Regions from separate parts of the Rhizobium ruizarguesonis genome, predicted to be linked through region 2. Evidence: predicted binding sites of a transcription regulator. Region 2 holds the regulator's gene; each other region holds the start of a gene.
What was found. Region 2 encodes HrcA, which represses chaperone genes, less so after heat shock. Its sites were predicted from a motif close to GTTAGCACTCNCNNNNNGNGAGTGCTAAC; they were not measured.
Positions count from the first base shown of each region.

Region 1: a site for HrcA is predicted at 3,504-3,532, ahead of J3P73_RS07965 (co-chaperone GroES). Genes of this name have one in related genera too.
Region 3: a site for HrcA is predicted at 3,173-3,201, ahead of J3P73_RS27220 (co-chaperone GroES). Genes of this name have one in related genera too.

Region 1 is NZ_CP071678.1:1,597,450-1,607,119, forward strand. It holds gene J3P73_RS07935 (VOC family protein) at 33-413, opposite strand; gene J3P73_RS07940 (transglutaminase-like domain-containing protein) at 1,018-1,860, opposite strand; gene J3P73_RS07945 (DUF1488 family protein) at 1,888-2,163, opposite strand; gene J3P73_RS07950 (hypothetical protein) at 2,154-2,483, opposite strand; gene J3P73_RS07955 (hypothetical protein) at 2,480-2,815, opposite strand; gene J3P73_RS07960 (hypothetical protein) at 2,812-3,075, opposite strand; gene J3P73_RS07965 (co-chaperone GroES) at 3,586-3,903, shown strand; gene groL (chaperonin GroEL) at 3,953-5,587, shown strand; gene J3P73_RS07975 (hypothetical protein) at 5,654-6,046, shown strand; gene J3P73_RS07980 (hypothetical protein) at 6,112-6,282, shown strand; gene J3P73_RS07985 (Gfo/Idh/MocA family protein) at 6,365-7,528, opposite strand; gene J3P73_RS07990 (TIM barrel protein) at 7,638-8,558, opposite strand; gene J3P73_RS07995 (sugar phosphate isomerase/epimerase family protein) at 8,602-9,516, opposite strand.
Region 2 is NZ_CP071678.1:450,541-460,210, reverse strand. It holds gene J3P73_RS02235 (helix-turn-helix domain-containing protein) at 1-147, shown strand, start outside; gene metK (methionine adenosyltransferase) at 326-1,564, shown strand; gene trmB (tRNA (guanine(46)-N(7))-methyltransferase TrmB) at 1,573-2,274, shown strand; gene J3P73_RS02220 (BQ00720 family protein) at 2,537-2,794, opposite strand; gene J3P73_RS02215 (Hsp20 family protein) at 2,842-3,267, opposite strand; gene J3P73_RS02210 (nucleoside hydrolase) at 3,544-4,488, shown strand; gene grpE (nucleotide exchange factor GrpE) at 4,530-5,162, opposite strand; gene hrcA (heat-inducible transcriptional repressor HrcA) at 5,275-6,363, opposite strand; gene rph (ribonuclease PH) at 6,492-7,211, shown strand; gene J3P73_RS02190 (VOC family protein) at 7,208-7,633, shown strand; gene rdgB (RdgB/HAM1 family non-canonical purine NTP pyrophosphatase) at 7,634-8,278, shown strand; gene hemW (radical SAM family heme chaperone HemW) at 8,288-9,490, shown strand; gene J3P73_RS02175 (saccharopine dehydrogenase family protein) at 9,556-9,670, opposite strand, start outside.
Region 3 is NZ_CP071679.1:578,340-588,009, reverse strand. It holds gene J3P73_RS27255 (RES family NAD+ phosphorylase) at 1-513, shown strand, start outside; gene J3P73_RS27250 (hypothetical protein) at 744-1,007, shown strand; gene J3P73_RS27245 (hypothetical protein) at 1,052-1,321, shown strand; gene J3P73_RS27240 (HD domain-containing protein) at 1,448-1,867, opposite strand; gene J3P73_RS27235 (DUF2934 domain-containing protein) at 1,873-2,199, opposite strand; gene J3P73_RS27230 (hypothetical protein) at 2,246-2,602, opposite strand; gene J3P73_RS27225 (hypothetical protein) at 2,703-2,993, opposite strand; gene J3P73_RS27220 (co-chaperone GroES) at 3,340-3,654, shown strand; gene groL (chaperonin GroEL) at 3,807-5,435, shown strand; gene J3P73_RS27210 (hypothetical protein) at 5,485-5,742, shown strand; gene J3P73_RS27205 (hypothetical protein) at 5,893-6,039, opposite strand; gene ydiJ (D-2-hydroxyglutarate dehydrogenase YdiJ) at 6,185-9,232, shown strand; gene J3P73_RS27195 (DUF6522 family protein) at 9,323-9,586, opposite strand; gene J3P73_RS27190 (HPP family protein) at 9,630-9,670, opposite strand, start outside.

The DNA of each region.
Region 1 (9,670 bases), 1.1 Mb from region 2:
ATTGCGTGAAAACAAAAGGTTAGGGCGGCCGGTTACAGCTCGCCTTTGTGAAAATACGCTTCGAGGCGGTAGCCGTCCGGGTCGATGATGAAGGCGGCGTAATAGAATTGCCCATAATCCGGCCGCACACCCGGTTCACCATTATCCGTGCCGCCGGATGCGACGGCCGCCGCGTGAAAGGCATCGACCGCGGCCTCATCAGGCGCGACGAAGCAGAAATGCAGCCCGGATCGCATGTCGGCAACCACGGGCTGTTCGACCTGCATCACCCAGAGCCCGACCCTTTCCGGGCCGTAGCCGATCATGGTGTCGGAATTGGACAGGCGCTCATATCCGAGCGGCGCCAGCGCCGCATCGTAGAAACGGCGAGCTCTTTCGAGGTCTTTTACGCCGATGGAGATATGATCCAACATCAACTGCGAACTCCCTATCTTCCGCTAATCCCCGAAGGATTGCTCACACCCAAGATGGCTCGACGCCAACATCTTTCAACCAGATCATGTCGAGCAAAAGTCTACAGCGATTTTGCGACAACGACATGCGCAAAACAAAGACTTAAAGCGCTAGGAGCGAATCTGAAAGATTGCGACGCGCTTTAAGTCAACGAAGGGGCCCGTATCGTGGGTGCGGATCATTCATGGCCGGCGATCCTGCCCAGCGCCTTGGCGAAGAAATCGGGGGCGCCGAAATTGCCGCTTTTCAGCGCAAGCCCAAGCGGCCCGGAGCGGTCGGCAACGCGGACCGGCACGCCGGGATCGATCTCCGGCCGATCATTATGTTTTTGAGACCGAGCGAGAAGTGGCCCTCCACTCGAAGACATCCGCACCGGCTTTCGGTGCGAGTCGGCCCTGAACCGGCAATGTGCTAGTTAAGACAAGGCGAGCAACGCTGTCACGTGATTTTGGGGGAGGGCGCAGTTCGGCCAGGAGCTACTGTGGGACAGGCAGTCCGCCGACTGCAGGCGCCTGCGGCAAAGCCTGAGGCTGGACATTGCCGCGCATCCGCCCGGGTCTCGTTCTAAACAGCGCCCCCGGCGACGCTTTGCATCTGTTGCAGGTTCGTCACCTCATAGGTCCAGACTCGAAACGCCTTCAGCACATGCGGACCGAAGGAATTGATGAGCGGTATGTCGGCGGCGTCGCGCCCGCGTGCGACGATGATACGACCAATCCGCGGCGTATTGTTGCGCGGATCGAATGTATGCCATGCACCGTCCAGGAAGACCTCGATCCAGGCGCTGAAGTCCATCGGATCGACGACCGGAATACCGATGTCGCCGAGATGGCCGTTGATATATCGGGCAGGAATGTTGAGGCAACGGCACAACGCCACTGCGAGATGCGCAAAGTCGCGACAGACGCCGACACGTTCGTGAAACGCCTCGAAGGCTGTCCGCGTCGATCGCGCCTGCATGTAGTCGAATTGGATATGGCCGTGAACGAAGTCGCAGATCGCCTGAACGCGGCCCCAGCCCGGTGAGACGGTGCCGAACATATCCCACGCAATTTGACTGAGACGATCCGTCTCGCAATAGCGGCTGCCCATCAGGTAGACGAGGCAATCATCCGGCAATTCCGAAACCGGGAGTTCCCTGGCGCCTGGCAGCGACCTGTCGGGTTTGCCGTCGTCTTCGATCGTCGCATCGCCCCATATGGTCAGGTCGCCCGCCGGGGCAATCAGCCGGAGACAGCGGTTGCCGAAGAGGTCGCGATAAGTCGATGTGGGAACATCGGGCGTGGTGAAGACCGTTTCCGGAATTCTGATGTCGGCCGCACGATCATCATGAACCGACAACAGGCATACCAATGCGGTCGGCTGCGGGCAGGTCAGCGTAATTTCATAGCCGTAACGGATCAACATGGAGCGTTCTCGCGCGTCCGGATCCGCCTAGCGGAAATCCGCCGCAGTTAGAGTATAGAAAGCGCGGCGGCGGTAGGAATAGGCTTTGTGTGCCACGTCCTGAATGGAGTTGCGCAGGGCGTCGAATAACGAAAGCCAATTCGTTTCCGAAGGCCCGGTTCTTTGCAATGCGGTGTCGGATTTCGCCAGAGCGCCAACCTCGATGAAGAACAACACCTGGAACATGCCGTCATGGCCGACGAAGCGCACAGCATTTCTCGCCGCATCGAAGCTACGGCTTTGGTTCAGGAAGGCTAGCGCCACGGTTGAACCGGCGGGGTCTCACGAGCACTCCGAGCGGCGTCCGACAGCCTGAGCCATTCCTTCCGGTATCCTATGTTGAGAAGATTGAAGGACATCATGTCTTTCCCGGCCTCCGAACGGCTCTTGCCGGTCATGGCATGGTCGGCGAGCACTGGAACGCCTGCTGAGACACGATAGACGGTCGACGAACGGGCGGATTCGATCCGGCGGTCGTGTTCGATCTCCATGGAGTAGCGACCGGACGCGCCACATTTGTCTTCCCATGTGCCGACGGCAAAGGCATTCCGTCTTCGTTCGGCTTCGTCTTCATGGCTGTTCACGATGTCAACCTTTCGTCATTCGGGCCGTGGCCATGGCCAAACGTCCTCTCGATCAGTGTTGCGCCGCTGCCGGCGGGCGATAGGTTTACCAGTTCCAGGCTGTCTTCCGTCGCGACCCGCTCATGACGTTCATCGTCACTGCGGATGCGGTATTGCAGCACATTTCCTCTCAGAGGCAGCGTAGCGGTAATGCGGTATGTCTCGGGGAGCTTGGAGGGAACGACCAGGAACCCGTCCTTCACCCGGACGGTCTGCCCCACCTTGAAGATATGTGTTGCTGCCTCGCGTCGGATCGAGCGTCCATTGCGTTGCGGGATGCGCGTAGCGGTCATGACAGTTTGTGGTCCTTTTCGAGCGCGGTTTCGAGATCTGACAGGTGGACAGGCATCATCTGCTGCGTCGAACTCTGCGCGGCGATCGCCGGCAAGTGGATGAAGGCGCCGACCCGTCGCCAGGCAAGCCTGGAAACGCTATCGATCAATTCCTCGTCATAATCGACGCGGTATTCTCCGGCTGGCTGCGCCCCGTCGAAACCGGGCAGGCGGAATGGAGATGAAAAACGGACGACGGTTTCTGTGGTGCGACTTGTCACGGCTGAGGCCTCCGCAGGAATACACTGAAGCGTTCCTGTATCGTTGAGATCCGAGCCGGACGAACTCGAGGCTGCCGGTACATCCGCGGTCAGCGCCAAGCTCATTCCGGATCGGAACAGGCGAAATGAACGCCGGAACGACGTCATACATTCGCTATCGAGAATTCAGTGGTGATGGCGGGTCGTAGGTCTCTGACACCGCGAAGCCAAGTCGGCCAAATCGACGAGGCCTATCATTGCGCCTTGATTGAGTTCAAATCAAGATAATTCGGATTTATCTATAAAAAACGCTAAATTAAGGTCACGATATGCTAAATAAAATTGAGCGCGACGGCGAAAAAATTCTTTTCATTTCTGGATTAATACAAAATATCCGTTCAAATTGATTTCCTGAATTTTTCAAGAAATTCCCTTGGTGAACAATATTTATTAGCACTCCTATCAATCGAGTGCCACGGGTGCTATTTATGTACTGCAGCCGCCATACGCGCCGGCAGCAGAAAGACCTCTATGAAATTCCGTTCACTTCACGACCGCGTCGTCATTCGACGTGCGGAAGGCGATGTCAAATCCAAGGGCGGGATCATCATTCCAGACACCGCCAGGGAGAAGCCGCAGCAAGGTGAAGTGGTCGCAGTCGGCCCGGGCCTGCGCGACAAAAGCGGCACTCTGGTCCCGCTCGATGTCGAGGTCGGCGATCTCATTCTGTTTGGAAAATGGTCGGGCACAGAGGTCACGATCGATGGCGAAACCCTTCTGATCATGAAGGAGACCGACATCATGGGCATCGTCGAAAAGACCGAAGCGGCTGCTGACAAAGCCGCCTGAGGGTCGAATTTCCGACCCGCATCTCAAGATCGAACTGGGAAGAAACATCATGTCTGCCAAGGAAATCAGATTCTCCACCGACGCGCGCGACCGCCTGCTGCGCGGCGTCGAATTGCTTAACAACGCCGTCAAGGTGACGCTTGGCCCGAAGGGTCGCAACGTCGTCATTGACAAGGCCTATGGCGCACCGCGCATTACCAAGGACGGCGTTAGCGTCGCCAAGGAGATCGAGCTCGAAGACAAGTTCGAGAACATGGGCGCGCAAATGGTGCGCGAGGTGGCTTCGAAGACCAATGATCTTGCCGGCGACGGCACGACGACGGCGACGGTGCTTGCCGCCTCCATCTTCCGCGAAGGCGCAAAGCTCGTCGCTGCCGGCATGAACCCCATGGATCTCAGGCGCGGCATCGATCTCGGCGTTACCGCCGTCGTCAAGGAAATCCAGGCGAGGGCGATGAAGGTCAAATCGTCAGCCGAGATCGCACAGGTCGGCACCATTGCCGCCAATGGCGACGCCACCATCGGCGAGATGATCGCCAAGGCGATGGACAAGGTCGGCAATGAGGGCGTCATAACAGTCGAAGAGGCGCGAACCGCCGAGACCGAACTCGATGTCGTTGAAGGCATGCAGTTCGATCGTGGGTATCTCTCGCCCTATTTCGTCACCAATGCCGAGAAGATGCGCGTGGAACTGGAGGAGCCCTATATCCTCGTTCACGAGAAGAAACTCGGCAGCCTGCAGGCGATGCTGCCGATCCTGGAAGCCGTCGTACAGACCGGTAAACCGCTGCTCCTCATCTCGGAGGACGTCGAAGGCGAGGCGCTGGCGACGCTTGTCGTCAACAAGCTGCGCGGCGGCCTGAAGGTCGCGGCCGTCAAGGCGCCGGGCTTCGGGGATCGCCGCAAGGCCATGCTGGAAGACATTGCCGTGCTGACCGCCGGCCAGATGATTTCCGAGGATCTCGGCATCAAGCTCGAGAACGTCACGCTCGATATGCTCGGCCACGCCAAGCGTGTGCTGATCGACAAGGAGACCACCACGATCATCGACGGCTCCGGCGAGAAAGCGGCCATCCAGGCGCGCATCCAGCAGCTCAAGGCGCAGATCGAAGACACCACCTCAGACTACGACAAGGAAAAGCTGCAGGAACGCCTGGCGAAACTCGCCGGCGGCGTCGCGGTCATCCGCGTCGGCGGCGCGACCGAGACGGAGGTCAAGGAAAAGAAAGACCGCATCGACGATGCGCTGAACGCCACCCGTGCGGCGGTCGAAGAGGGCATCGTGCCCGGCGGCGGCGTGGCACTGTTGCGCGCGAAGTCGGCGCTGACGGGACTGACCGGGGAGAACGCCGACGTGACGGCGGGCATCTCGATCGTGCTCAGGGCGCTCGAAGCCCCGATCCGGCAGATCGTCGACAATGCCGGGTTCGAGGGCTCGATCGTCGTCGGAAAACTCGCCGGCAGCAATGATCACAATCAGGGCTTCGACGCACAGACGGAGACCTATGTCGATATGATCGAGGCCGGCATCGTCGATCCTGCCAAGGTCGTGCGCACCGCTCTGCAGGACGCCGGTTCGATCGCGGCGCTGCTGATCACCGCCGAGGTGATGATCGCCGACATTCCCGCAAGAGACACTGCGTCTGCTGCCGGAAATGGCGGCATGGGCGCTATGGGATACTGAGGCCAGCCTGAACCGTTCCGGCGTCGCCGGATGGCACAATCCGAACAACAGACAAGGAGAATTCCAATGTCCGTGCAGAGCAGCAGCAAGACATCGATTACCCAGCGTTTCGACAGTTATCAGCCATCCAAGACGCTTCTCGCCTGGGCCTGCGTCGTCACGGCGATCGCCACGATGATCATCGGATTCAGCTGGGGAGGTTGGGTAACAGGCGGCACATCAAGCAAAGCGGCAGCCGCCGCCGGCGACATCGCACGCGGAGAGCTGGCGTCCGCCATTTGCGTCGAGCGGTTCAATGCGGCGCCGGATGCAAGCGCTAAACTGATCGAGTTCAAGGCGATTACCGAAGGCTACAAGCAGCGTCAGTTTGTCGAGGCCGGCGGCTGGGCGACCATGCCTGGGCAAACCTCACCCGACAGCCGAAGTGTTCAAGCCTGCGCCACCGCGCTTGCCGTCTGACACCATTTTCCAGAGCGCTCCGATATGGTGCGGAGCGCTGCCACTGTCAAAGCAGGAAATGACCCATGATCCGTTTCGTGAAAAAGACCGACCCGCAGCCAGCCGCAGAAGACGCGGGCGACAACCGCTTCCAGAAAATCCGCGAGGCAGCTGCCGACGAGCATAAGAAAGCCGCCAACGACAGCACGCGTCGCCGCGCGCCCCAGGCAACGGAAGATGACGATCAGCTTATCTGAGAGGGGGTATGAAGGCGTTCTTGGACAGATCTCCAGCGCAGCCGTGTAAAGCCGGCATACGGTGCCATCTGAGGAGAGGATCCTAGCTGTAATCCAGCCAGATCCCGCCAGAATCGGCGGACCGCACGCAGTTTTCCACCCAGCGCACCCCTTCCAGTCCGGCATCGACATCGGGAAAGACGAGGTCTTCGATCCCCGCAGGGGCAAGGCCTCGCACATTGTTGATGGCAAAGCCGAAGCGGCGATAGAGGTTCGCCCAGGCTTCGAAGAGACCTTCCGGGTGACCGCCGCCGATCCGGTCGTCGATCCTGGCCTCGGGGTAGAGATAGTCCATGCCGCGCTCGAGGATGCGGGCCGGTTCGCCCTGGATCTCGTAAGACAGCTGGTTCGGCCGCTCGTCCCACCATTCGATGCTGGCCTTCGAGCCGACGATGCGGATCTTCTGGCCATGCATGGAGCCGGCATTGACGGCGCTCGACCAGATGGTGGCGATCGCGCCATTGTCATATTCCATCAGGGTCACCGCATTGTCTTCCAGCGGCGCGCGGCTTTTGACGAAGCTCTGGCGGGTGCACAAGAGCCGCCTGATCTTGAGGTGCGGCAGGATGACCTTGGCGATATAAAGCGGGTGGGTCCCGACATCGCCGAGGACATAGCTGGGCCCTGCGAATTTCGGATCGACGCGCCAGCGTGTCGCGGGATTCTGCTCCTCCACCGCAGCGCTATGGAAACCATGGGCGAATTGCAGGTTGACGATGCGGATTTCGCCGAGATCGCCATTCCTGACCATCGCGCGCGCCTGCTCGATCATTTGGTGGCCGGCATAACCATAGGTCACGCCGACGATACGGCCGCGCGCCTCCGAAAACGCCTTCAGCTCCTCGGCTTCGGCGATCGTAAAGCAGAGCGGCTTTTCGCAGATCACATGCAGATCATGTTCGAGTGCTGCCTTGCAGATCGCGAAATGGGTATTGTTGGGTGTTGCGATCGACACCGCCTCGACGCCGTCGGCCCGCCGGGCCTCGGCCGCAAACATCGTCGCATAGTCCCGGTAGCTCCTGGCTTCGTCGAGCCCGAGATCGACGCCGAAGGCGCGCCCGCGCTCCGGATCGATATCGAAGGCGCCTGCCGCAAGGGCAAAGACGTCGTCGCGATGCGCTGCCGAGCGATGAATATAGCCGATCTGGCTGCCTCTGCCGCCGCCGACCATGCCCCAGCGGATCGGTTTTCTCCTGTCATTCGTCATAGTTTTTTCCCCAGCAATTCCAGCAAAAATGCGCAGCGGTTTTGCGTCCGGAATTGCGCAAAACAGAGAGATGGAGCGTTTCCGTGTTTCGAAGAAAAACGGAAATGCGCTAGAATCCGACCGACCTGAGGTAATCGCGGCTTTGCTTCACATCTTCGAGGCTGCCGGCGACATTCCTCGGATCGCGCTCCTGCTCGACGGTGATGAAGCCGTGATAACCGATCTCCTCGAGCGTCCGTCTGACGGCGGGATAATCGATGACGCCGCGGCCGATCGGGCACATCACGCCCTGTCCGCAGGCCTGGAAGAAGCGGATCTTCTCGCCAAGCACACGGTCGAATACCGTCTGGTCGATGTCCTTGAAGTGGACGTAGTCGAGCCTGTCGGCATAGCGGCGAAGCATCTCCACGGGATCCATGCCGGCATAATAGCTATGGCCGGTGTCGAGGCAGAAGCCGGCGACCTCCTGCGGAATGTCGGCGGCCACCCGCTCGATCTCATCAGCAAATTCGATATAGCCACCCGCATGCGGGTGGATGACGGCGCGCACGCCGTATTTGCGCCGAGCGAGTTCGGCAATCGCCGTGATATTGGCGATCATCCCGGCCCAAGCCTTGTCGAGACGCGGCGCACGATCGGAATGGCCGGCGGCATAGTCCCGTTCGTCGTGCCCCCAGTCCATGACCGTGAGATAGGGGGTCCTGAACCGCTGGCCTGCCATCTGTTCCGGCTGCGGCAGCCTGGTGATGACGGCGCAGATTTCGTCCGTCTGTCGCAGCAATGCCTCCCGATTTTGAGAAGAGACGAGATCGTCGAAGATCGTGCCGGCGACGATGAAGAGATTGCGCTCGGAGAGCGCCTTGGCGACGAGCGCATCATCGAGCGGCACGTAACCATAAGGCCCGAGTTCGAGGCCGCCATAGCCGGCCGCTGCCGCCTCGTCGAAGACGCGTTCCCAGGCGGGAAGGTTTGGATTGTTGACGTCGTCCACGCCCCAGCAGCAGGGGGCGGTCGTAATCGTGATGGTCACGGTTTTATTCCTGATAGTGGGGTGCCGGGGCGGATGCTGACGATCAGCCAAGTTTCCCGGGCCAGTATTTGTCGACATATTTCTGGATTTCAGAGCGCATGAAGCGGCCGGAATCGTCGGCGCGCTCCTCCCAGCCGAAGACGCAGGCGGTGATGATGCCGTCGAACCCGACCGCGGCGAGCGAGGAGAAGAAGACATCCCAATTGATCTCGCCCTGGTACATATCCATGTGCTGATGGATGGTGACCTTGGCGCCCGGCGGATTGATGATGTAGCGCAGCCCTGACGACGCCTTGTGGTTATAGGTATCGGCCACATGCACATGGGCAATCAGCGGGCCGGCATCGCGGATCATCCGCGCCATGTCGTCGCCGAAATAGAAGGTGTGCGGCGCGCAATAGAGGAATTTGACGTTCTTCGAGCCGATGGTCTTCAGCATGTCGATCGCCGGGTGCAGCGTCTCGCACCAGTCTTCCGGATGCGGTTCCATGTTGAGCGTGACGCCCTCGCGCTCGAACACCGGAACGAGCTCTTCTATCGAGCGCCACCAGGCAGCCTCGCTGTGTTCGTGGGTATGCATGCCGCCGCAGCAGCTGGCGCGGTGGCTGCGATCCGGCGACGGCCCGCGGCCAAATTCCGAGTTCATCGTATCGCAGCCCATTTCGGCGGCGATCGTGATCGCTTCCTTCCAGTAGCGCACTGCCGCTTGCCGCTCGTCCTCATGCGGGCTCGCCCAGCGGTACATCGGCAGGATCGAGGCGAGCTGGACGCCGTGATCCTTCAGGGCCGCCTTGAATTCCGCAATGCGTTCCTTGTGCGCCCGCGGGCGCACCCACCAGGGCAGAAAGTCGTCACGCGGTGAAAGCTCGATATGCTCGTAGCCGAGCTCTGCCGCCTTGCGGCAGAGGTCGCGCAGGTTGAGGTGACGGTGCATATGCGGGTCGAGTGCGATCTTCATCTGGTTCCTCCGTCATCCCCCGGCCGCATCGGGCCGGCGGATGATCCTTGATCTCGTTTGTTTCGGACGTCCGGTGCTCCTCCCGGATTGCCAGCACGATACTGCCGCGGCGCCCCCATGCTCCAATGCTTCCTTGATCAAATTTGATCATTGA
Region 2 (9,670 bases):
TCCAGCTCGAATTACGTCGTCGATTTCCTGTCCTCCTCGGAAGGACTGCAGCTCAATCGCGCCTTCGTCAAGATTTCCGATCCCAAGGTTCGCCGCAAGGTCGTGGAGCTGGTGAAAGCCCTGGCCGCTGAAGCCGACGCCGACTGAACCAAGACCAGTGCAGAATTCGAAAGGCGGTCGAAAGGCCGCCTTTTTTGCGTTTTTGGGGCAAAATTTGTCACTTTGCCGCAGATATAAAGATATATTTATGTCCTTCTGCGCTTGTCATCGGCCCTCGAACTGAGTACCTACTAGCTGGCTTTTGTTCTTTGAGGGGAATCCCGAAATGCGCGCGAATTATCTCTTTACCAGCGAATCTGTTGCCGAAGGTCATCCGGACAAAGTCTGTGACCGCATCTCCGACGAGATCGTCGATCTGGTCTACCGCGAAGCGGCCAAGACCGGCGTCAATCCATGGGGCGTGCGCATTGCCTGCGAAACGCTGGCGACGACCAACCGCGTCGTCATCGCCGGCGAAGTCCGCCTGCCGCCGAGCCTGATGAAGAAGGACAAGGACGGCAAGGACGTCATCAACCCGTCGAAGTTCAAGGCTGCCGCCCGCCGCGCCATCAAGGATATCGGCTACGAGCAGGACGGCTTCCACTGGAAGAAGGCCAAGATCGACGTGCTCTTGCACTCGCAGTCGGCCGATATCGCGCAGGGCGTCGACAGCGCCTCCGACCAGCAGGGCGACGAAGGCGCCGGCGACCAGGGCATCATGTTCGGTTACGCCTGCCGCGAAACGCCGGACCTAATGCCGGCCCCGATCTATTATTCCCACAAGATCCTGCAACTGCTCGCGATTGCCCGCAAGAAGGGCGACGGCGAAGTCGCCAAGCTCGGCCCCGACGCCAAGAGCCAGGTGACCGTGCGTTACGTCGACGGCAAGCCGTCGGAAGCAACCTCGATCGTGCTTTCGACCCAGCATCTCGACGAGAGCTGGGATTCGAACAAGGTCCGCGCCGTCGTCGAGCCCTATATCCGCGAAGCGCTCGGTGAACTGAAGATCGCCGACGATTGCAAGTGGTACATCAATCCGACCGGCAAGTTCGTCATCGGCGGACCGGACGGCGATGCGGGCCTCACCGGCCGCAAGATCATCGTCGACACCTACGGCGGTGCCGCTCCGCATGGCGGCGGTGCATTCTCCGGCAAGGACACGACGAAGGTCGACCGTTCGGCCGCCTATGCCGCCCGCTACCTTGCCAAGAACGTCGTCGCCGCCGGCCTTGCCGACCGTTGCACGATCCAGATCTCCTACGCGATCGGCGTCGCCCAGCCGCTGTCGATCTATGTCGACCTGCACGGCACCGGCAAGGTCACCGAGGATCAGATCGAAGCGGCTATCCGCAAGAACATGGACCTTTCGCCGACCGGTATCCGCCGCCATCTCGACCTCAACAAGCCGATCTATGCCAAGACCTCTGCTTATGGCCATTTCGGCCGCAAGGCCGGCCGCGACGGCTCGTTCTCCTGGGAGCGCACCGACCTCGTGAAGGCGCTCAAGGAAAGCGTGAAGGCCTGAGATAAAGCATGACGGATATGGAACGCCGCAGCCGGGCGACCGAAGCCTTCTTCGGTCGCCGCAAGGGCAAGGCCCTGCGCGAACAGCAGGCCGAGACGCTGAACAGTCTCCTGCCGGCATTCCTGATCGATCTTACAGCGGCTCCCCCCGAGCCGCTGACATCCCTCTTCCCGGTTCCAGTCGAAAGATTGCGGCTGGAAATCGGTTTCGGCGGCGGCGAGCACCTGATCCACCGCGCGCTGGAGACACCTTCGACCGGCTTCATCGGTGTAGAACCCTTCGTCAATTCCATGCAGAAGCTGCTGTCGCGCATCGGCGAGACCGGCGCTTCCAATATCCGCGTCTATAATGACGACGCGACGCAGCTGCTCGACTGGCTGCCGGACGGTTCACTCGATATAATCGATCTGCTCTATCCCGATCCCTGGCCGAAGCGGAGGCACTGGAAGCGGCGCTTCGTCTCGAAAACCAATCTCGACCGCTTTCATCGCGTGCTGAAGCCCGGCGGCCTGTTCTGCTTCGCCTCCGACATCGACACCTATGTGAACTGGACGCTGATCAAATGCCGCGACCATGGCGGTTTCGACTGGATGGCCGACAATGCAGCGGATTGGCTGACGCCCTATGAGGGCTGGCCGAGCACACGTTACGAGGCCAAGGCGCGGCGCGAGGGCCGGTCTTCGGCCTATCTGACATTCAGGAAGATCTGAGCCTACCGCAATTCAAAGTGCCGCAGCTTCCTTTGCGCGTCTCTAAAGCGCGGCGCAATCTTTCAGATTCGCTCCTTGCGCTTTAGGTCTTTGTTTTTACGCATGTCGTTATCGCAAAACCGCTGCACAGTTTTGCGCGACATGCTTTAAAGACGCGCGGCGCTGTAGGCGCAATGTCGCAACAACAGTCCCGACCGCAGCGAAATGAATAGAGGGACCCCGTGCCGGAACGCGGTAAAACGCGACAGACGGTCGTTGACGGTCAGTGCAGGCTGACCGTCTTCAATTCGTCCTCGGCAGCCTTGAAGAAGGTGCTGGAGCGGTTATCCGTCAGCAGGATCGGCGTGCCGTCGGCGCCGAAGAGCGCCCACAGATCGACGGTCGGATCGATATCCGGCGCCTCGGGAAAGCACTTGGCGACCTCATCGGTCCGCATTTTTCTGATATAGGCGACCTCGCCGTTGCCGATGTGGGCAAGCTCGGATTTGGTCAAGTGAGACGTGGCTTCTTTCATCAACATTCCTGTTCCTCCGGGAGAAGGGACCAACGGTTCGACAAACCGTTGTGCTACTGTGAGACCGAAATGTTAATTTTCTTGACCATTCGCGCGGGTTCCGGACGAATTAGATCGACGGAGAGCAGACCGTTCTTCAGGCCGGCGCCGAGCACCTGCATGCCATCGGCAAGGACGAAGGTACGCTGGAACTGGCGGGCGGCGATGCCGCGATAGAGATAGTCCCGCTCGCCCTGTTCGACCTGGCGGCCGCGGATCAGAAGCTGGTTCTCCTCAATGGAGACATCGAGTTCCTCTTCGCTGAAGCCGGCCACCGCAAGAGTGATGCGCAGACGTTCCGGCGCACCGCTGTCGGCGCCGATGCGTTCGATATTGTAAGGCGGATATCCGTCGCTCGCCTTGGAAATGCGCTCCAGCGTCTTTTCCATGGCATCGAAGCCCAGAAGCAGCGGGCTGGCGAAAGGGGTAATGCGGCTCATCTCTTTTCAAGTCCTTGGCGCAAGCGACCATCCCGGACCTCAAGTGCAGCATCCGGATGCCGCTAATATGGGGACAGGAGCCCGGCGCTGCAAGGCATGGGGCGCGACGTGTCGGCGCCACCTTCTCAATTTTAAGCTGACGTCAGGCTCTTTCCTTGACAAAGCGCCTGCTGCCTCGCATCAAAACATGCCCGCGCGGATTGTGCTGATTTGTGACGGGACGTGAAGAAATCGGTGCGGCCCGATAACACGCAGTGCGAGGATGGAACGATCGGAATGGCAAGCGCAAGAAAGATCATCATCGACACGGATCCCGGCCAGGACGACGCGGCCGCCATCATGCTGGCCTTCGGCAGTCCCGATGAGCTGGAGGTGCTGGGGATCACGACGGTCGCCGGCAACGTGCCGCTTTCGCTCACCAGCCGCAATGCGCGCATCGTCTGCGAGCTCTGCCGACGGACGGAGACGAAGGTTTTCGCCGGCGCCGACGCGCCGATCGCCCGCAAGCTGGTGACGGCCGAACATGTGCACGGCAAGACCGGCCTCGACGGTCCGGAGTTGAACGAGCCGACGATGGCGCTGCAGCCCGGCCATGCCGTCGATTTCATCATCGAGACGTTGCGCCATGAGCCTGAAGGCACTGTGACGCTGTGTACGCTCGGGCCGCTCACCAATATCGGCATGGCCTTCCAGAAGGCGCCCGACATCATCCCCCGCATCCGCGAGTTGGTGATGATGGGCGGCGGCTTCTTCGAGGGCGGCAACATCACGCCGGCCGCCGAATTCAACATCTATGTCGACCCCGAAGCCGCCGATATCGTCTTCCGCTCAGGCGTTCCGATCGTGATGATGCCGCTTGATGTGACGCATCAATTGCTGACCCGCAAGGACCGGGTGAAACGCATGGCCGAGATCGGCACGGCGCCGGCAAAGGCCATGGTCGAGATGCTGGAATTCTTCGAACGCTTCGACATCGAGAAATACGGTTCCGACGGCGGGCCGCTGCACGACCCGACCGTCGTCGCCTACCTGCTCAAGCCGGAGCTTTTCCAGGGCCGGGACTGCAATGTCGAGATCGAGGTCCAGTCCGAACTCACCGTCGGCATGACGGTCGTCGACTGGTGGCATGTGACCGAGCGCAAGCGCAACGCCAAGGTTATGCGCCATGTCGATGCGGATGGCTTTTTCGATCTGCTGATCGAACGCTTCGCCCGCATCTAACGCTTCGGCTTTCCTTCTGCACGAGGCAGAAGGAAGGGATATCAGGCGTCTTTCTCGTCGAAGACGGAGTTGGTTTCGGCTTCCGCCGGCTTCGGGCCGCCCTTCGCGACACCGACCATGGCCGGGCGCAGCACGCGCTCGCCGATGGAGAAGCCTGCCTGCACGACCTGCACGACCGTATTGTTCGGCACGTCGGGGTTCGGCACCTCGAACATTGCCTGATGGAAATTCGGATCGAACTTCTGGCCAACCGGCTCCAGCTTGCGAACGCCGTGGCGCTCGAGAGCCGACAGCATGGCGCGCTCGGTCATCTCGACACCCTCGATCAGCGTGCTAAGGCCGGCATCGGCCGCAGCTTTGGTCTCCGGAGAGATGGCATCAAGTGCGCGGCGCAGATTGTCCGAGACGGCGAGCATGTCGCGTGCAAAGCCCGCGACGGAATAGGACTTGGCATCCTTCACCTCGCGCTCGGTGCGCCGGCGCAGATTGTCCATCTCGGCAGCAAGGCGCAGATAGCGGTCGCGCAGTTCGCCGTTTTCGGCTTTCAGAAGCTCAAGCGCGTCCGGCTGGGCGGCCTCTTCCTGCGCAGTTTCGTTCTCGACGTAGGCGGTAGCGTCGGCTGCGGCATCCGCCACAGTTGCGTCAGGTCCGTTTTTCGTCGTGTCATCGGTCATGACGGTCTCCGGTTGGTGTCTTCAGATGCGCCCGATATCGAGGTTTGACCGAAAAAAATCAAGTCTGCGTGACAAAGAAGCGAAAATTCCGCGTGCTTGGCAGTTGCGGGCGTCAAAGCTGGTTGCGCGAAAGGCGGGAGACGAGCTGGGCCGTATAGTCCACCATCGGCACAATACGGGAATAATTGAGCCGCGTCGGGCCAATGACGCCGACAGCGCCGACGATGCGATCGTCATCGTCACGATAGGGCGCGACGATGAGCGACGAGCCGGAGAGCGAGAAGAGCTTGTTTTCCGATCCGATGAAAATGCGCACGCCCGAACCGCTTTCAGCGAGATTGAGAATCTCGATCAGACTGTCCTTCTTCTCGAGATCGTCGAACAGCAGGCGCAGCCGGTCGAGATCCTCGGCGCCGGCCAGGCCTTCGAGCAGGTTGGCGCGGCCGCGGATGATGAGCTGCGTGGGCTTTCCCTCGTCCGGGCTGCCGGCCCAGACAGCGATGCCGCGCTCGACCAGATCGCGCGACAGGGCATCGAGCTCGTGGCGGACATCGTCCTTCAACCGGCTTAATTGTTTGCGGAGTTCCGGCAGGGTCTGGCCGGACATATGCGCATTGAGAAAATTCGCCGCCTCCGTCAGCTGCGAGGAGGTGACACCCGCCGGCAGCTCGATGATGCGGTTCTCCACCTGATCGTGATCGCCGACGAGCACGGCCAGCGCCTTTGTCGGTTCGAGCCGGATGAACTCGACATGTTTCAGCACCGGATCGCTTTTCGAGGTGATGACGAGGCCGGCGCCGCGCGAAATGCCGGATAACATGCGGCTTGCCTCGTTCATCATCGATTCGACGGGATTGCCGCCGCTTTCGGCCCGCACCTGGCGGTCGATATTGGCGCGTTCCTCGGCGGAGAGGTCGCCGACCTGCATGAAGGCATCGACGAAGAAGCGCAGGCCGATCTGGGTCGGCAGCCGGCCGGCGCTGACATGCGGCGAATAGATGAGGCCGAGCTCTTCGAGATCGCTCATGACGTTGCGCACCGAGGCCGGCGACAGCGACATCGGCAGGATACGGGACAGGTTGCGTGAACCGAGCGGCTCGCCGCTTTCCAGATAACCTTCGACGATGCGACGAAAAATTTCCCTGGAGCGCTCGTCCAGCGCAGCTACGGCATCCGAAACCGACGTCGACCTGATGCCCATGAAGCTTTCGAACCCGTGCTGATGATACTTCCTGAAAAGTAAGTCAAACTAACACCCGTGGCAAAAGGGAATTTGCAAATGAGCGCCGCCAATCGTAGAAGCGGTCAAATAAACCCCAGGAGATAAGAATGCGGCCTTCAGGCAGAAAAATCGACCAGATGCGCAAGGTCTCGTTCGAGCGCAATTTTTCCAAGCATGCGGAAGGCTCCTGCCTGGTGAAGTTCGGCGACACGCATGTGCTCTGCACGGCGAGCCTCGAAGAGAAGACGCCGCCATGGCTGCGCAATACCGGCAAGGGCTGGGTCACGGCCGAATACGGCATGCTGCCGCGGGCGACCGGCGAACGCATGAAGCGCGAAGCCGCCGCCGGCAAGCAGGGCGGCCGCACCCAGGAAATCCAGCGTCTGATCGGCCGGTCGCTGCGCGCCGTCGTCGACCTGCAGGCGCTCGGCGAACGGCAGATCACGCTGGATTGCGACGTCATCCAGGCCGATGGCGGCACGCGGACCGCCTCGATCACCGGCGGCTGGATCGCGCTTTACGACTGCCTGAAATGGATGGAAAGCCGCAACATGATCAAGGTCGACCGGGTCCTGAAGGATCATGTCGCCGCCATCTCCTGCGGTATCTTCGCCAGCCAGCCGGTGATCGATCTCGATTACATCGAGGACTCCTCGGCCGAGACCGATGCGAACTTCGTCATGACGGGCACCGGCGGCATCGTCGAGATCCAGGGCACGGCCGAAGGCACGCCGTTCAGCGAAAGCGAATTCACTTCGCTGATGCAGCTTGCCAGGAACGGCATCGGCGAACTCGTGGCGCTGCAGAAGCAAGCCGTCGAAGGATGAACCCCATGCTGGAAGGCATGTTGGAAACGGCGCTCTATGCGCGGGATCTCGATAAGGCCGAGACGTTTTACGAAGACGTTCTCGGGCTTGAAAAGATCGCCCGCGCCGCCAACCGGCATGTCTTCTTCCGCTGTGGGCCCGGCGTTCTGTTGATCTTCAATCCCGAGGAAACGGTAAAGCCGCCGGCGCCTGGGTCGCTGCAGGTGCCGCCGCACGGCACGAGCGGCCAGGGCCATGCCTGTTTCCGGGTGTCCGGCGGCAATATCGATGCCATGGCCGAGCGGTTGACGGCAGCGGGCGTGGCGATCGAATCCGAAGTGCACTGGCCGAACGGCGGCCGTTCGATCTATTTCCGCGATCCGGCCGGCAACAGCCTGGAATGCGCGGAGGCTAAAATCTGGGGCATCGAACAGGATATCTGAATGCGCAAGCTTGAAACGAAGACCATCGTCGTCGCCAGCCACAATGCCGGCAAGATCCGCGAGATCCAGGAATTGATCGGGCCGCTCGGCTTCACCGCCAAATCGGCGGCCGAGCTGAACTTCGTCGAACCGGATGAGACCGGCACAAGCTTCGAGGAGAATGCGACGATCAAGGCGGTCGCCTCGGCCAATGCCGCCGGCATGCCGGCGCTTTCGGACGATTCCGGGCTGGTGGTCGACGCGCTTGGCGGCGATCCTGGTGTCTACACCGCCAATTGGGCGGAGACATCTAACGGCACGCGCGATTTCGACATGGCGATGGCGAAGGTGGAAAAGGCGCTGCAGGATGCGGGCGCAACAAAGCCGGAACAGCGCAGGGCGCGTTTCATCAGCGTGCTCTGCCTTGCCTGGCCGGATGGGCACACGGAGCTGTTCCGCGGCGAGGTGGAAGGCAGCGTCGTCTGGCCGCCGCGCGGCACGCAGGGCTTCGGCTACGATCCGGTCTTCCAGCCCGAGGGCTACGACATCACCTTCGGCGAAATGAGCGGCGAGGAAAAACACGGCTGGAACGTCGGCAAGCCGCAAGCGCTGTCGCACCGTGCCCGCGCCTTCAAACTCTTTGTCGAAACCTGCCTGGAGGCATAAGGTCGGTCCGTGGGCAATCTCGACACACCAAGCACCTCGCGCGACGCGGCTCTGCTCCCCGATACCGGCGAGCCGGGCTTCGGCGTCTATGTGCATTGGCCCTTCTGCGCGGCGAAGTGTCCCTATTGCGACTTCAACAGCCATGTGCGCCACCAGCCGGTGGATCAGGAGCGTTTTACATCAGCCTTCCTGAAGGAGATGGAGACGGTCCGGTCCCTCAGCGGGCCGAAGACGGTGACGAGCATCTTCCTCGGGGGCGGCACGCCGTCGCTGATGAAGCCGGAAACGGTTTCCGCCATTCTCGACGGCATTGCGCGGCAATGGCATGTGCCTGCCGGCATCGAGATCACCATGGAGGCCAACCCTTCGAGCGTCGAAGCCGAACGTTTCCGCGGCTACCGGGCGGCCGGCGTCAATCGCGTCTCGCTTGGGGTGCAGGCGCTGAACGACCGGGATCTGAAATTCCTCGGCCGGCTGCATGATGTCGCCGACGCGCTGAAGGCGATAAGGCTGGCGCGCGACATCTTTCCGCGCATGTCCTTCGACCTCATCTATGCCCGGCCCGACCAAACGGTCGAGGAATGGGAAAAGGAACTGAAGGAGGCGATCTCCTATGCGGTCGACCATCTTTCGCTCTATCAGCTGACCATCGAGGAAGGCACACCTTTCTACGGCCTGCACAAGGCCGGCAAGCTGATCGTGCCGGACGGCGAGCAATCGGCATTGCTCTACGAGGCAACGCAGGAGATCACGGCACGCGAGGGCATGCCGGCCTATGAGGTTTCCAATCATGCCCGGCCAGGGGCCGAAAGCCGGCATAACCTGACCTACTGGCGCTACGGCGATTATGCCGGCATCGGCCCAGGCGCCCACGGTCGGCTGACGCGTGGCACCGAGAAGCTTGCGACGGCGACCGAGCGCAAGCCGGAAGCCTGGCTCGACATGGTCGAGCGTGATGGGCACGGCATACTCGACGAGGAGCGGCTCGGCTTCGAGGAACAGTCCGACGAACTGCTGCTGATGGGGCTGCGGCTCAGGGAAGGCGTCGATCTCGCCCGCTGGCAACAGCTTTCGGGCCGCGACCTCGACCCGAAACGCGAGGAATTCCTGCTCGAACACAAATTCATCGAGCGGATCGGCAATTCACGCCTGCGCTGCACACCGTCCGGCATGCTGATCCTCGATTCCGTCGTCGCGGATCTCGCCTGCTGACATCATAAGACGAGTGGATTTGCGGCGCGACGGCATCGATATTGCCGCCGCGCCGGAAGGCAGTCTCAGCCGTGGCTGGTGGCGCCGGCCTTGAAGAGGCTGCCGGTCGGCGTCTTCAGGAACATCTCCAACGGAATATGCTCCTGGTGCAGGAAGCCGGTTGCCGGCAGCAGGCCGTCG
Region 3 (9,670 bases), on a different replicon from region 2:
GGACAGCCGACGCGCTTTGCGCCGTTCAACGACGCGCACGGCAATTGTGTCGCAACGCTCTATGCGGCAACGAGCAGAGAGGCGGCCGCCTTCGAGTCGATCTTTCACGACATCGAACCGGCCGCCGCTTTCAAGACCGTCCGGCTAGCCGTTGTCGAAGCGCGGACGGTGAGCGTCATCGCGCCAAAGCGTGATCTACGGTTGGCAAGCCTTTTCGCACCCGATTTGAAAGCCTGGAAACTCAGTCGAACCGATCTCATCGAAACGCCGAAGTCGACATATGGCGAGACCGTCCTGTGGGCCGAAGCCATTCATCGGGCGCGCGCAGACATTGACGGGTTGATCTGGACGTCCCGCCAGTGCGACCCCGAACAATGCATGATCCTGTTCGAGGATCGCATGACAGAGGATCGGCTCGACGTCGTTCAATCCATTGACGCCGGTACGGATGTTGGTCTCCTTCTCGAGCTGCGGGACTACGGGCGCCGTGCGGGCATAACGATCATATCTTAGCGCCAATGACGCTCGCTGACTCCGGAACCGTCACCAAAGCTATTCTCAAAAACCAATGCGCGCTCAACGCGGTCGTCGCATAATATTTTCGAATTACTCCATAATTATATTTATATCTTCAACTAATGAATAAGAAAAACCCACTCTTCGCAACATTGCTGTAATGAAATCCGGCAAAGCGCAGCAGCATACTCAGCCTTCAGTTTCCGAGATCTTGAGAGGAGACCGCAATGCCCACCATAATGATCTATCACGACGTCAAAGACACGAAACACTGGCTCGCTTCGCCCATCCGCAAACAGGTATTGGAACCCGTCGGCGTGACGAACATTCGCACGTTCACAGACCCTCAAACGTCCAACCGCGTCGGCTTGGTCATGGACGTTGCAGATATGGAAAAGTTGATGGCCTTCATGCAGACCAAGGCAGCGGCCGATGCGATGGCGAGTGACGGTGTCTTGCCCGAGACCATGACGTTCCTCGTGCAATCGTAACACGCGTCTCAACCAAACTTGGAAATGCAACGCGGGAGGATGATATGACGACATTATTCGTGAGGCACGAGGTCTCCGACTACGCCACTTGGCGCAAGACGTATGATGCGTTTCATCAGGTGCAGAAGGCCAACGGGGTGACGGCGCAAGCCGTTTATCGCGCCATCGACAATCCGAACGATATTACCGTCACCCACGAGTTCGCCACGTTTGAAGCGGCGCAGGCATTCAGCAAGTTGGACGAGCTGAAGACGGCGATGCGCACGGGAGGCGTGCTCGGCGCGCCGACAGTGTGGTTTACCAACAAAGCATGAGATAGGCCAAAACGGCCTCCGCCGCGGTGCAACGGAGGCCGCCGGCTCTCAATGCATGACATGGAGGCGGGTAGTGGACGCTTGCCAGATTGCCGACCTTGATGGCAGTTGCCGGCGAACGTAAAATTATGACCCGCTCGTTATGTCGCGCAGGAGATCCAGGCCGCGTTGGTATTTTTCCGTTTTCTTGCCGGCCTGTTCGGCCTGCCGGAGATTGTCTTCGAGATCGGCCCGCTTGACGGGCAAGGACAACGGGTTTGATGCCGCACGTCTGACGAAGTCGTCGTCCGGCTCGTCCGGCCGCCGTGTCAGAGCATTCACCGCCGAGATGATCGCCGGCGGAAAGCCTTCTTCCCTCAGCCTGTCGAGCGTCCAGCCGCTTCCCTTTTCGACAACGTCATGAAGGTAGGCGACCGTTCGCGTCTCGTCACCAGAAACCAGAAGGGCTACCCGCTGGCAGTGCTCGAAGAACGGCCGGCCGGTTTTGTCCGCCTTACCTTCATGGGCTGTAAGAGCGATCTGGATGGCATGGTCGAGATGCTGCATGGCGATCACGGTCCCTCTGTCTTCCTGATCTTCCGTCGGGAAGGCTTTTCGCCCGTCGTCATCTCGATGTCAGGGACGGGGGCCATCGCGGCCTGGACAGGCCTCGCTCGTGGGCGATCGAGATCGCCGCTCTCACCGGCGCCTTGAAGCAGTGCTGCATCATCCCTGTCGTCTTCATCAAGCAGGTTCTGCAGCGTCTCATTCTCATCCTCGCCGGCCAGTTCGTCACAGGCTTGAAGCCAGTGGCGCTGATCGGCGCCGTCCGGGCGGCCCTCGGCCTCCCAGATTTCGTAGGCACGGCGACGGATCTGCTCGTGCTTGTCTATAGCCATGATCGCCTCCAAGCGCATTTCATCCGAAGAACGAGCCCAGCCGCTTTCACGGCGTGTTGATGGTTGGAAGAAAATCCTCCACCTGTTTGCGCTTATCCTTCGAAAGCGTCTCCACCCGTTCCTTCCAGAACCGCTCAGCCTCGGGTGGATCCTCATCCCATTGGCGAACATCGGTGATGTTGTCGTCGATCATGGACCGACGGTGGCCGCCGAGGCTGAGATATTCTTTCGCAAGCTTCAGGCTTGGGTTTTCAGTGTCGCTATCGCGGCCTGATGTCGAACTCGCGTTGCGCCGGGCATTTTCCAATGCCCTTTTACGATCGGTCTCGGCTCGCTCCGTATCGGCGGAACGCGCGTCATCTGTCCCGCTCTCGGGCGGCACGTTTAATCTGGAAGTCACCATGGATCACCTCTCGATGTTGTGATCCACTAACCTTTGCAAGCAGTGAGAGTTCCGCGTGGGTGGAGATTGATTTGAGCGAGCGCCCCGCACCGCCCGGCAATCAATGAACGGCCATACTCACCATTCGATAGGGGTGCACGGCTTCGAATTGCGAGATCATCGCCGTCGCCTGCTGAAATACGAGCTCGGCATTTTCCGGATCATCACGGGCGAGTTCATCGGCGTTGACGCGGATCGTTTCGGCCATATTGTTGGAAAGTGCGGCAAACTGCGTGTTGCCTTCGACATAGGCCTCGCGAGCCGTCTCCTCCAGCGTACGAGCGATATCGACGAGGATTTCCTCGCGTTCCTCGATACTGAGGTCTTTGATGATATTGGTCTTCTCTTCCATGTCACTCACTCCAAAAAGACGTGGGACGATGACCGAGCTTGAACAAGCCTCGATCATCAAAGAGTTGGGAATGCCGAAATCCGGATTCAAGCCTCAATCCTGCTGGAACTCGCCTCCGGCACCACGCCGTCGCCTTCGTTATTCGAACGCGGGAGGCGATTTTCTGTTCCCTGCCGGGCGTTAGCACTCACGAGCAGGGAGTGCCAATTTTTCTTCCATCACCTCTTGAATTGCAAAACCATCGAACCAAATCATTCTCGCAAGGCTCGCGCGCGAGCACCCGCCCGGATTGGTCATCCGGTCCGGCTAAGGACAACGTCATCACTGTTTATCGATGGAGGAAGACATGTCGTTCCGACCGCTTCATGACCGCATTCTCGTCCGCCGGGTCGATTCAGAGGAAAAGACCAAGGGCGGCATCATCATTCCCGACACTGCCAAGGAAAAGCCGCAGGAAGGCGAGGTCATCGCCGTCGGCCCCGGCGCACGCAACGACGCCGGCCAGATCCAGGCACTCGACGTCAAGCCCGGCGATCGCATCCTGTTCGGAAAATGGTCCGGCACCGAGATCAAGATCAATGGCGAGGATCTGCTGATCATGAAGGAAAGCGACGTGATGGGCATCATCGAAACCCAGGGCGAAAAGAAGCAGGCCGCATGAGATCCCTGCTGACATCCGTCCACGCTGGAGCGCTTCAGCTTTTCATGGAAACGCAGAACCGCTCCAACATTTTATTTCTGACGCAATTCCGAACGGAAAACCCCTTCGTACTTTCCTGGAATTGCTCTGGCTGCCTATGAAGGAGTGAGGACATGGCTGCTAAAGAAATCAAATTCAGCACCGAAGCCCGCGAGAAGATGTTGCGTGGTGTCGACATCCTGGCCAACGCCGTGAAAGCGACCCTCGGCCCGAAAGGCCGCAACGTCGTGATCGAAAGATCCTTCGGCGCCCCGCGCATCACCAAGGACGGCGTTTCGGTCGCCAAGGAAATCGAACTCGAAGACAAGTTCGAAAACATGGGCGCCCAGATGGTCCGCGAAGTTGCTTCGAAGACCAGCGACGTCGCCGGCGACGGCACCACGACGGCAACGGTGCTGGCCCAGGCAATCGTCAAGGAGGGCGCCAAGGCCGTGACTTCGGGCATGAACCCGATGGACCTGAAACGCGGCATCGATCTTGCGGTCGCCGCCATCGTCGCGGAACTGAAGGCCAACGCCCGCAAGATCTCCAACAATTCCGAAATCGCCCAGGTCGGCACAATCTCCGCCAATGGCGATGCCGAAATCGGCCACTTTTTGGCGGAAGCCATGGAAAAGGTCGGCAATGATGGCGTGATCACCGTCGAAGAAGCAAAGACTGCGGAGACCGAACTCGAAGTCGTCGAAGGCATGCAGTTCGATCGCGGCTATCTCAGCCCCTACTTCGTCACCAATGCCGACAAGATGCGGGTCGAGTTCGAAGACCCGTATATTCTCATCCATGAGAAGAAGCTGTCAAACCTGCAATCGATGCTGCCGGTGCTCGAAGCCGTCGTCCAATCCAGCAAGCCGCTCCTCATCATCGCTGAAGATGTCGAAGGCGAAGCTCTCGCAACGCTCGTCGTCAACAAGCTGCGCGGCGGCCTGAAGATTGCTGCCGTCAAGGCGCCGGGCTTCGGCGACCGCCGCAAGGCCATGCTCGAAGACATCGCGATCCTGACCGCCGGCACCGTCATCTCCGAAGATCTCGGCATCAAGCTCGAATCCGTCACGCTCGACATGCTCGGCCGTGCCAAGAAGGTCTCGATCGAGAAGGAAAACACCACGATCGTCGATGGGTCAGGCGCCAAGTCCGACATCCAAGGTCGTGTGGCCCAGATCAGGGCTCAGATCGAAGAAACCACCTCCGACTATGACCGAGAGAAGCTGCAGGAGCGCCTTGCCAAGCTCGCTGGCGGCGTTGCCGTCATCCGCGTCGGCGGCTCGACGGAAGTTGAGGTGAAGGAAAAGAAGGATCGCGTCGACGACGCGCTTCATGCCACCCGTGCTGCGGTCGAGGAAGGCATCCTGCCGGGCGGCGGCGTGGCGCTGCTGCGCGCCGTCAAGGCGCTCGACAATATCAAGACCGCCAATGGCGACCAGCGCGTCGGTGTCGACATCGTTCGCCGCGCGGTCGAGGCGCCGGCTCGCCAGATCGCCGAGAACGCCGGCGCAGAAGGTTCGATCATCGTCGGCAAGCTACGCGAGAACTCCGATTTCTCCTACGGCTGGAATGCTCAGACGGGCGAATATGGCGACCTTTATGCGCAGGGCGTCATCGATCCGGCCAAGGTGGTTCGCACCGCGCTGCAGGATGCGGCCTCCATCGCCGGCCTTCTCGTCACGACGGAAGCCATGATTGCCGAGAAGCCCAAGAAGGACGCGCCGCCGCCGATGCCCGCCGGCCCCGGCATGGATTTCTAGAATCTCGCCCGCCCGCACCGCCGGGCGGGCCTTTTCCGAGGGAATAGAGATGGTTCAGACGATCAAAAACCGATCGCAGGTGCCGCTGGACTCCCGCGATCTTGCAACCTGCCAGCGCGTCTTCGACAAGTTCAGTGCCGATTACGGGGTGGCAAGGAACAGCGACGAAGCCGAACGAATGGCCAGCATCATCATCGAGCTCTACCGACAGGGCGTGCGCGACCCCGATCACCTGCAGTCGATGGTCGAGGCGGCCCGCGGCCTCTTCGAAACGAGCGAGCGCCCGCCTACTGCTCCGGGAATTTGACCATGCTGCCGCCGCCGGTCGCCTGGTCCGTCGGGAAGACTTCAATTCGGGCGACGTCAGCGGTTTCGAACGCATCAGCCCGGATAGGCTTTTCGCCGCTTTCGTCGGACAGTCCCTGAGCGCGTCGGCCTCGGCCGACGGCGTAAACCCTCAGCCCATCTCGCGTAGCCTGTCGACCCGCTCGCAGCACCAGTGACCACGCCGCGACGGAGTGGCTCCGACATAGATCTCGCATCTGCTGACGACGACGTTTTCGCCGGTGACATGTTCGGCCTCGATGACGCTCCATGCCGCCACCTCGACCGGCTCGGGCCGCGCACCCGGCCGCGCTGGCCTTAGCCAGCTCCGGCAAGAACTCGAATTCCCTTTGCGCGGTCCGTCGCGGAACTGGCGGGTCCGGCGGAATTGACAAGGATCGGATCTTTTGAGCATTTCTGGGAGAATGATTCCACGTCTCCAGCCGAACGCTTCAATCCCCCTTCCCCCCGCGGATTTCTTCCAACGGCTCGTTGAGGCAGGCTTCGACGGTGACATCGAGACCGGCCCGGCAAGCCGGACTGTGTTTTCGACCGACAATTCCATCTATCAGGTCGAGCCGGCCGGCATCCTTTTCCCAAAGGGCATCGAAGACCTGCAGATCACGGCGGCCGTGCTGTCGGAGCCGGCTTTTCGGGGGATCACCGTCGCGCCGCGCGGCGGCGGAACCGGCACGAACGGTCAATCTCTCACCTCAGGCATCGTCGTCGACTGCTCGCGACACATGAATTCCATTCTCGAGATCGACCCGATCAGGAAAATTGCGCGGGTCCAGGCAGGCGTGGTCAAGGATCAGCTGAACCAGGCGTTGAAGCCCTACGGCCTGTTTTTTGCGCCTGAACTCTCCACCTCCAATCGCGCCACCATCGGCGGCATGGTCTCCACCGATGCCTGCGGCCAGGGTTCATGCCTCTACGGCAAGACCAGCAACCATGTGCTGGGATTGCGCATCGTGCTTGCGGATGGGACCGACTGGTGGTCCCGCCCGCTCGATGCGGAGGCACTCACGGAGATCGCCGCGCGCCAGGATCGCGTCGGCGAGATCCACAGGACGGTCGACCGCATCGCGCGCGAAAAACGGGACCGGATCACCGATATTTTTCCGAAACTCAACCGCTATATGACCGGTTACGATCTCGCGCACATCCGGCGCGGCGACGGACGCTTCGACCTCAATGCCATCCTCTGCGGCTCGGAGGGAACGCTGGCGATGATCGCCGAAGCCGAACTTAACCTTCTGCCGATCCCCGCCCATGCGGCACTGATCAATATTCGCTACGGGGACTTCAACACTGCATTGGAGGATGCCCGCACGCTCGTCGCGTTGAAGGTCGCCTCAGTGGAAACGGTCGATGAAAAAGTTCTAGGCCTCGCCAGGAGCGACATCGTCTGGACCGGCATTGCCCGCTTTTTTCCCGACGATGCCGGCCGAACCACAAACGGCATCAATATCGCGGAAGTGCTCGCCGACGATGAAGCCGAACTCGACCGCAAGCTGGCCGAAGTGACTGCCGCGCTTGCTGCGGGCGCAAATGCGCATCACATGGGTTATACGATTGCGCGGGATCATGCCGATGTCGAGGCGATCTGGTCGATGCGCAAACGGGCGGTCGGCCTGCTCGGCAATGTGGACGGACCGGTCAGGCCTGTCGCCTTCGTCGAGGACACCGCCGTGCCGCCGGAAAACCTCGCGGCCTATATCCGCGAGTTCCGCGCATTGCTTGATGGCGCGGGCCTTTCCTACGGCATGTTCGGCCATGTCGATGCCGGCGTCCTGCACGTGCGGCCTGCCCTCGATCTCACCCGTGATGACCATGTCCGGCTGGTCCGGGAGGTCAGCGATGCCGTCGTGGCGCTGACGCGTAGATATGGCGGCGTGCTCTGGGGGGAACACGGCAAGGGGGTGCGTTCCGAATATGTGCCGGAATTTTTCGGCGACCTCTATCCCAGCCTGCAGGAGATCAAACGGGCTTTCGATCCGGAAAACCGCCTCAACCCGGGCAAGATCGCAACCCCTTCCGGCGAGCAAGCACTGCTGAAGATCGACGACGTTCCGCTGCGGGGAGATACCGACCGCATCATCGGCAACGAGATCCGCGCAGCCTTTGACAATGCCGCCTATTGCAACGGCAACGGCGCCTGTTTCGATTTCGACGAAACGAGCCCGATGTGCCCCTCCTATAAGGCGACACGCGACCGGCGTTTTTCACCCAAGGGCCGCGCCGCCCTGATGCGGGAATGGCTGAGGCTGCTTGCCGAGAAGGGCATCGATCCCCGCCAGGAGGCAAAGCGCTTGCGGCGAAGCGGCCCGCTCGCGAGCTTCGCGCGGCGCGCCTTCAACTCGCTGAACCCTCAAAATCGCGACGACTTTTCCCACGAGGTCCGCGTTTCGATGGATACCTGTCTGGCGTGCAAGGCCTGCGCGGGGCAATGTCCCGTGAAAGTCAGCGTCCCGGCCTTCCGCTCCAAATTCCTGGAACTTTATTACGGACGCTACCTCCGTCCGCTGAAGGATCCGCTGGTGGCAGCCATTGAAACCACCCTGCCCCTGGTCCACCGGATACGACCTGCCTACAACCTGGTCGTCGGCACGCGAGCCGGCAGGATGATGATGCGCGTCGCCGGACTGACGTCCCTGCCCCGTCTGCCGGCGATCTCTCTGGCGAAGGAAGCCGCCCGCCTTGGCGTGCCGCTTGCGACCCTTCGGCAAATCGAGGCCTTGTCGCCGCGTGAGAGGGAGCGGAGCGTCATCTTCGTCGCCGATGCGTTTACCGCCTATTTCGATCCTGAGGTCGCCCTCGCCGCAATCGGGCTCGCACGGAAAATGGGGCTTTCGCCCTTCCTCGCAGCATCCCACGTCAATGGCAAAGCCCTGCACGTTCATGGCTATCTCGGACGTTTCGAGGCTGCGGCAGGGCGGACCGCGCACTATCTGCAACGGCTGGATGATACGGGCGTGGCGCTGGTCGGGCTCGATCCGTCGATGACGCTCGCCTTTCGCAGCGAATACAAGGAGGTGCTGAAGGCGACCATTCTCCTTCCGCAGGAATGGCTGGTCGCCAATCTCGACCGGCTTGCCGCTTCCCCCTCCACCATCATAGGCAGGAGCTTCCGGTTGATGGCCCACTGCACCGAACGCACCAATGCGCCTGGCTCAATCGCACAATGGAAAAAAGTGTTCGAGAGCCTCGGCATCGATCTTCAGGCAGTGCAAACCGGCTGTTGCGGAATGGCCGGCACCTTTGGTCACGAGGCCAGTAATCGGGCGATTTCCGAGCGCCTCTATGCGATGAGCTGGAAGCCAGAGCTTGATGTGGCAGGCGAAGGCGATATCCTCATGGCAACGGGATATTCCTGCCGCTCTCAGGTGAAGGAAATCGACGACAAGCGCATTTCCCATCCGTTTCAGGTCATCGATCGGATAATTGCTGAAAAGCCAGACTTCGCGCAATAGGGGGCACTCAGATACCTTGCCGAGAAACGGAACTGCTTCAACACGTTACGCCTCACCATACATCAATAATGATGATCTCGGCCGGACGCATCAGGATGCTTTTCCCCGAAGAACGGTCATGTGCTCGTGCTGCACTTCGTTCGCGTCGTTTAGCACCGCGCACCAAAGCCTGTTGCCGAGCCGAAGCGACACCCGCTTGGTGCCCTCATGTTCAGCCGTGCCGACTTCCACCGTGCTGACGACGGAGCCATGTCGCATGTGACGGCGGAGCGCGGCCAGCGACAGTCCGAACCGCTCCGCAAGTTCGGATGACTCCAGGATGAAATCGCCATTTGCATCACGCTCGATCAACACCGGCTTATTCTCCCACCGCTTTACATATCGATGACAAACCGGCTCAGGCCACTGCCGGGATCGCATTATCTTCCTTTGGCAGCA